Regions from separate parts of the Actinomadura sp. NPDC000929 genome, predicted to be linked through region 2. Evidence: riboswitches for the same ligand, from Rfam matches in the RefSeq annotation. Region 2 holds a riboswitch; the other holds the start of a gene.
What was found. Region 2 has a riboswitch for thiamine pyrophosphate ahead of ABWI04_RS20275 (purine-cytosine permease family protein). Riboswitches for the same ligand answer to the same signal wherever they lie in the genome.
Positions count from the first base shown of each region.

Region 1: another riboswitch for thiamine pyrophosphate. It lies ahead of thiO (glycine oxidase ThiO); the one in region 2 lies ahead of ABWI04_RS20275 (purine-cytosine permease family protein).

Region 1 covers NZ_JBEUPA010000123.1:19,381-22,774, forward strand. Annotated here, with positions in the region: gene ABWI04_RS31910 (thiazole synthase) at 1-674, opposite strand, end outside; gene thiS (sulfur carrier protein ThiS) at 671-871, opposite strand; gene thiO (glycine oxidase ThiO) at 868-1,995, opposite strand; TPP riboswitch at 1,985-2,098, opposite strand; gene ABWI04_RS31925 (NAD(P)/FAD-dependent oxidoreductase) at 2,204-3,394, shown strand, end outside.
Region 2 covers NZ_JBEUPA010000054.1:34,938-38,331, reverse strand. Annotated here, with positions in the region: gene ABWI04_RS20280 (sensor histidine kinase) at 1-56, opposite strand, end outside; gene ABWI04_RS20275 (purine-cytosine permease family protein) at 121-1,467, opposite strand; TPP riboswitch at 1,461-1,578, opposite strand; gene ABWI04_RS20270 (rhodanese-like domain-containing protein) at 1,752-2,087, opposite strand; gene ABWI04_RS20265 (SSI family serine proteinase inhibitor) at 2,297-2,596, shown strand; gene ABWI04_RS20260 (Fpg/Nei family DNA glycosylase) at 2,720-3,394, opposite strand, start outside.

The DNA.
Region 1 (3,394 bases), on a different contig from region 2:
GCGGCGGCCATCCGCGCCGGGGACTGCGCACGGGTGACGGCCGTCGCGAGGAGCACGGCGTCGCAGCCGAGCTCCATGGCCAGGGCCGCGTCCGACGCCGTGCCGAGCCCCGCGTCCAGGATCACCGGGACGGTCGCGCGCTCCACGATCAGCTCGATGTTGTGCGGGTTGCGGATGCCGAGCCCCGACCCGATCGGCGAGCCGAGCGGCATCACGGCCGCGCAGCCGATCTGCTCCAGACGGTGCGCGAGGACCGGGTCGTCGCTGGTGTAGGGCAGGACGACGAAGCCGTCGTCGACGAGTTGCTCGGCGGCCTCGACCAGTTCGATCGGGTCGGGCAGCAGCGTGCGCTCGTCGGCGATCACCTCCAGCTTGACCCAGTTCGTCCCGAGCGCCTCCCGGGCGAGCTTGGCCGTCAGGACGGCCTCGCCCGCGGTGAAGCAGCCCGCCGTGTTGGGCAGCACCCGGATGCCGCACTCGGTCAGCACGTCCAGCACCGAGCCGCGCGCGGACGGGTCCACCCTGCGCATCGCGACCGTGGTGAGCTCCGTCCCGGACGCGGTCAGCGCCTCGCGCAGCACCGCCATGCTCGGCGCCCCGCCCGTCCCCATGATCAGCCGCGAGCCCAGCTCCTCGCCCGCGATGACCAGCCCGTCGGTGTCCTTCATCCTCATCCTCCCTGGACGGCGGTCAGCACTTCGACGCGGTCGGCGTCCCGCAGGGGCGTGGCCGCCCACTCCGCGCGCCGGACGACCTCGTCGTTCAGCGCCGCGGCCACGCCCGTCGCGGCCGCGGTGACGGACGCGACGACCTCGGCCACGCTCGCGCCGTCGGGCAGCTCGCGCGGCTCACCGTTGACGATCACCTTCATGCGCTCACCTCGGGGGAGAAGCGGTCGGGGGCGAACGGCCCGGCGACCTCGGGGACGGGCCCGTCCAGCAGCATCGCGGACAGGATGTCGGCGCTCACGGGCGTGAGCAGGATGCCGTTGCGGAAGTGCCCGGTGCCCACCAGCAGGCCGGGCAGCGCGGTCGGCCCCATCACGGGCGCGTTGTCGGGCGAGCCGGGCCGCAGCCCGGCGGTGACCTCCGCGAACTCCAGCTCGGTGATGCCGGGGAGCAGCTCGCGGGCGTCGCGCAGCAGCTCCCACAGCCCGCCGGCGGTGACCCGCGTGTCGAAGCCCAGCTCCTCCTGCGTGGCGCCGACGACGATCTCTCCGTCGGCGCGCGGCACCAGGTAGACCGACGATCCCCGGACGAGGCCGCGGGTCGGCCGCCGCAGGAACGGCGCGCGGGTGCGCAGCCGGAGCACCTGGCCCTTGACCGGGCGGACGGGTGGAACGGTCCCGGGAGGCAGGCCGCCGAGGTCGCCCGACCACGGCCCGGCGGCCAGCAGCACCCGGTCCGCGGGGATCACGGTGCCGTCGTCCAGCCCCACGCCGGCGGCGGCGTCGCTCTCGACGACGACCCGTTCGGCCCGCCGCCGGACGAGCCGGACGCCCAGCCGCTCGCACGCCGCCAGCAGCGCCGGGGCGAGCCTGCGGGGGTCGACCGAGCCGTCCTCGGGGGCGAGCAGGCCGCCGCGCACGCCGGGCGCGAGCATCGGCTCCAGCCGCCGGCACTCGCGGCCGGTGAGCGCCTCGGCGGCGATGCCCAGGCTCTCCTGGAACCGGCGCAGGTCGTCCAGGTGCCGCAGGTCGTCGGAGTCGAACGCGACCTCGACGATCCCGTCGGTGCGGTAGCCGGTCTCCAGGCCGGTCAGCTCCTCCAGCTCGGCGACGAACGCGCCGTACCGGTCGCGGGAGGCGAGGCCGAGCCGCAGCAGCGGCTCCTCGCCGTAGCTCAGCTCGCTGACCGGGGTGAGCATGCCCGCCGCCACGGAGGAGGCCCCGGAGGCGGGCGCGGGGTCGACGAGGGTGACGGCGGCGCCGCCGGCGGCGGTGCGCCAGGCGGTGGCGAGGCCGATCACCCCGGCGCCGATGATGACGATCTGCATGCGCGCTCCCTTCGCCGGCATGATCCGGATCAGGTCGTGGCGGTCGGCGGCCCGTTCAGCCGCCCTCTCAGCCCGGTCGCACCGGACTCCCGCGCTCTGTGCTGTTCTGCTGTGCCGTTCCGCTGCCCCCACCTTACGACCTCGGCGAACCGGGCAACTGCCTGGACACCTGTCCATCCGCGGATCGCCGCCCGTTAGGGTGACCTTCATGGAGAGGGTCATCGTCGTGGGTGGCGGGCTGGCCGGCGTGCGCGCCGTGGAGGCCCTGCGGAGCAAGGGGTACGAGGGCGCGCTGACCCTCGTGTCGGCGGAGCGGCACCGGCCCTACGACCGGCCGCCGCTGTCGAAGGCCGTCCTCGCGGGCGAGTCCGACGACACGACCGTCGACGCCGACTGGGACGCGCTGCGCTGCGAGCTGCTGCTCGGCGAGCGCGCCACCGGCCTGCGGCTGGACGGGCCCGGACGCGGCGGAACGGTGGCGTCCACGGCGGGCGACCTGCCCTTCGACGGGCTGGTGATCGCGACCGGCGCCGCTCCGATCACGCTGCCCGGGGAGGGGCGGCAGCACGTGCTGCGCACCATCGACGAGGCCCGCGACCTGCGCGCCCGGCTCACCGCGGGCGCCCGGATCGTGATCGTCGGCGCGGGCTGGATCGGCGCCGAGGTCGCGACCGCCGCGGCCCGCCGGGGCTGCGCGGTCACCGTCGTGGAGGCGGCCGACACCCCGCTGGCGGGCGCGATCGGGCCCGAGGTCGGCGCGCTCACCGCCCCCTGGTACGCCGAGGCCGGCGTCGAGCTGCGGACCGGGGTGAAGGTCGCGGAGGTGCGCGACGGCGGCCTCGTCCTCGCCGGGGGCGGCCGCGTCGACGCCGACGAGGTGGTCGTCGGCGTCGGGGTCCGGCCCGTCCTGTCGTGGCTGGAGGGCTCCGGGCTGCTGCTGGAGCGCGGGGTCGTCACCGACGGCTCCTTCCGGACCTACATGGGAGAGGAGACCCCGGGCGCGCTGCGGCCCGACGTCGTGGCGGTCGGCGACTGCGCCGCCTGGTGGTCGCACCGCTACGGGCGCAGGCTGCTCGTCGAGCACTGGGACGCCGCGCTGAACGCCCCCGAGGTCGCCGCCGCGGCCCTCCTCGGGCAGGACGCCGTGTACGACGCCGCCCCGTACTTCTGGTCGGAGCAGTTCGGGCGCATGGTCCAGTACGCGGGCGACCACTCCGCGTCCGAGCGGCTCGTGCGCAGGGGCGACCCGTCCGATCCCAGGTGGGCGGTGGCGTGGCTGACCGGAGACCGCCTCGACGCGATCCTCACCGTCGGCCGGCCCCGCGACCTGGTACAGGCGAGGCGCGTGATCGCCGCGGGGACGCCGGTGGATCCGGAGGCGATCGCCGACCCGGACGTC
Region 2 (3,394 bases):
CTCTCGATGACGGCCCGCGCGATCGGATCGTGCACGTGCTGATACACGTCTGTCATCGTGCCACCGCACTCCGGCATGGCGCCGGGCAACTTGCGCCGAAACTTGCTTTCGACCCAAACCTTACCGTCTGGTAAGCCTACCGATGAGCAGGGCCGCGACCCCCGCCACCAGGAACGACAGCAGCGAGGCGCTCATCCACGCCTGCGGCGTGAAGTGCAGCGCGTCCCGCACGTCCGACCAGAAAGCGGTCCACCGCGCGACCGTGCCCGGGTTGACGAGCTGGTAGACGACGAACCCGATCGCCCATGCCGCGATCATGCCCCAGCGGGACGGCGCGGTCCGCGAGACGTCCCAGCCGCCGGCCCGGCGGCGGCCGAGGAAGAAGTCGGCGGCGAGGACGCCGAGCATCGGCACGAACACCGATCCGATCAGCGACAGGAAGCCCGCGTAGTCGCCGATGTCGAGGACCAGCGCGAGCACGGTGATGCCGACGCCGAGCGCGACGCTCAGCACCCGGCGGTCGGCCCGGGGGAACAGGTTCTGGATCGACACCGCCGTGGAGTAGGTGTCGGCGAACGACTGGTCGGCCTCCCGCAGCACGAACACGGCGAAGAACACCACGCCCAGCGAGACGCCCAGGAACGGGTCGAAGATCCTGCTCGAGTCGCCCGCCACCAGCGCCAGCGCGAGGAGCCCGAGGACGTAGGCGACGATCTGCGTGACGGAGTAGCCGACGGCCGCGGCGCCGAAGGCCCCGCGCTCGGTGCGCGCGTGCCGGGTGTAGTCGGCGGCGACCGGGACCCAGGAGATCGACACGGCCAGCGCGGCGTCCGCGCCGAGCCAGAACCCGCCCCAGGAGCCCTGCGTCAGGTCGGGCAGCGGCTCCCGGACGAGCTGGACGTAGAAGTACACGAGCGCGATCGCCACGGCGACGGTCACGTAGCGGCGCAGCAGCCGCACCGAGCCGAGCGGCCAGACCGTCAGCACGGTGGTGATCGCGCCCGCGGCGACCACGTAGCCCCAGCGCGGGACGCCGTCCCACAGCTCGCGGGCGGCGTCGGCGATGACGATCAGCTCGAACGTCCCCCACCCGACGAGCTGGGCGATGTTGAGGACGGTCGGCGCGTACGACAGCTTCGCGCCGAACAGGCCGCGCAGCAGCACCATCGCGGGCTGCCCGGTCCGCGCGCCGGGCACGGCGGCCAGGCCGAGCATCAGCCCGCCGAGGGCCGTCCCGACGGCCATCGCGACGATGCCCGCCATGATCGAGATCGTGGGGCGGCCGCCGGCGTCCGGCGCGAGGACGGTGTAGGCGCCGGAGAAGGCCAGGAGGCTGACCCCGAGGTTCCCCCAGAAGGCGCTCTGGTCCCAGAATCCGAGGACCTTGGGGGCCGGCTCGTCGAGGGTGAAGGGGACCTCGTCGGGGGCGCGCTCGCCCTGAGGGCGCTTTTCGACGTCGGACGTCACGGGACACACACTCCCTACGCCGGCATTACCCGGACAGGTTCATGCGGTCGGCGACGCCTTGGAGGCCGCCCTCTCAGCCCGGCTGTGGCCCGAGCTCCCGCGGTCATCGGTCAGGCCCGATCGTACAACCGCCCGTCACGCCCCAGAAGAGGGCAACCGGGTCAGATCACGCGAAAGTTTTCAGATCCCCCAGAGTCATCGAGCTCATGCAGCGACATCGACGCTCACGCAGCGACATCGACGCTCACGCGACGTCATCGACGCTCACGCAGCGACATCGACGCTCACGCGACGTACGGTGGACCGTCCCCCGCGCCCTCCATCGGCCGGCCCGCCTCGGCCCACCCGTGCATGCCGTCGCCGACGTTCCTCGCCAGCCACCCCGCCTGATTGAGCGCGGACGTGACCTGGGCGGACCGCGCCCCGGACCGGCAGATCACGTAGACCTCCCGGTCGCGGGGGATCTCGCCGGCGCGGTCGCCGAGATGGCGCATGGGGATGTGGACCGCCGCGGGCGCGTGGCCCGCGTCCCACTCGTCCTGCTCCCGGACGTCCAGCAGGTAGCCGTCCTGCGGAACATCCGCGGCGACCACGGCCGGCACGTCTTCCCCGAAATTCATCACACCCCCCATGGAACCGTGCGAAGCCCCCCTGCGTCGAATCACGCATGCGGTATCGGACGCTCGTTTTCGCAGCGCCCGGGCTGGCCTTGCTCCTGTCCACGGCCGCCTGCGGCGACGAACAGGCAAACGGAAACTCCGCCGGAGCGCCTTCGGGCACGACGTCCGTGCAGCCGTCCGGCTCACCGGCGGACACGCTCACCGTGCGGGTGAAGGCCTCCAAGGAGGCGCCCGCCAAGACCTGGAGGCTGACCTGCGCCCCGCCGGGCGGGGACCATCCCGAGGCGGCCGGCGCCTGCGCGGCGCTCACCAAGGTCAAGGATCCCTTCGCGCCCGTCCCCAAGGACCAGATGTGCACCAAGATCTACGGCGGTCCGGAGATCGCCACGGTCGAGGGCACCTGGCAGGGCAAGCGGATCGACACCACGTTCACCCGCGACGACGGCTGCCAGCTGCACCGCTGGAGCCAGATCGGCCCGGTCTTCGGGAACGTCCCGAAGGTCCGCTGATCCCGTCCCCGATCCTTCGTCCCGTCCGGACGAGCCATCCCCGTTCCGGCTCCGTCCCCGACTCCCGTCGCCAGGCCCCGGCACCCGCCGGGGCCTGGCCCGTCTCACGGCGCCCGGGGCCCGCTACTTGAGGAGGCGGGACATGCGGCGGTCGGCGAGCGGCTTGCCGCCCGTCTGGCAGGTGGGGCAGTACTGGAGCGCCGAGTCGGCGAACGACACCTCGCGCACCGTGTCCCCGCACACCGGGCATTTCTCGCCCGCGCGCCCGTGCACCCGCAGGCCGGTCTTCTTCTCGCCCTTGAGGTCCTGGGCTTCGAGGCCGCGCGAGCGCTCCACCGCGTCCCGCAGCGTGGTGACGATCGCCTCGTGCAGGACGGCGACGTCCTCCTCGGTCAGCGAGGACGCGATCTTGAAGGGGGACATCCTGGCGACGTGCAGCACCTCGTCGGAGTAGGCGTTGCCGATACCGGCGATCACCTTCTGGTCGCGCAGCAGCCCCTTGATCTGGCTGCGCTTGCCGTTGACGATCCCCGCCAGGGCGGCGGTGGTGAACGACTCGTCCAGCGGGTCGGGGCCGAGTGAAGCCACGCCGGGCACGTCGTCGGGGTCGCGGACGACGTAGACGGCGAGGCCCTTCTTGGTGCCGGCCTCGGTGAGGTCGAAGCCCGAGCCGTCGTCCAGGTGCACGCGCAGGGCGAGCGGGTTCTTGCCTCCGGGCCGGACGGGCCTGGCCGGGATCTCGTCGCGCCAGCGCAGCCAGCCGGCGCGGGCGAGGTGGACGACGAGGTGCAGCCCGTC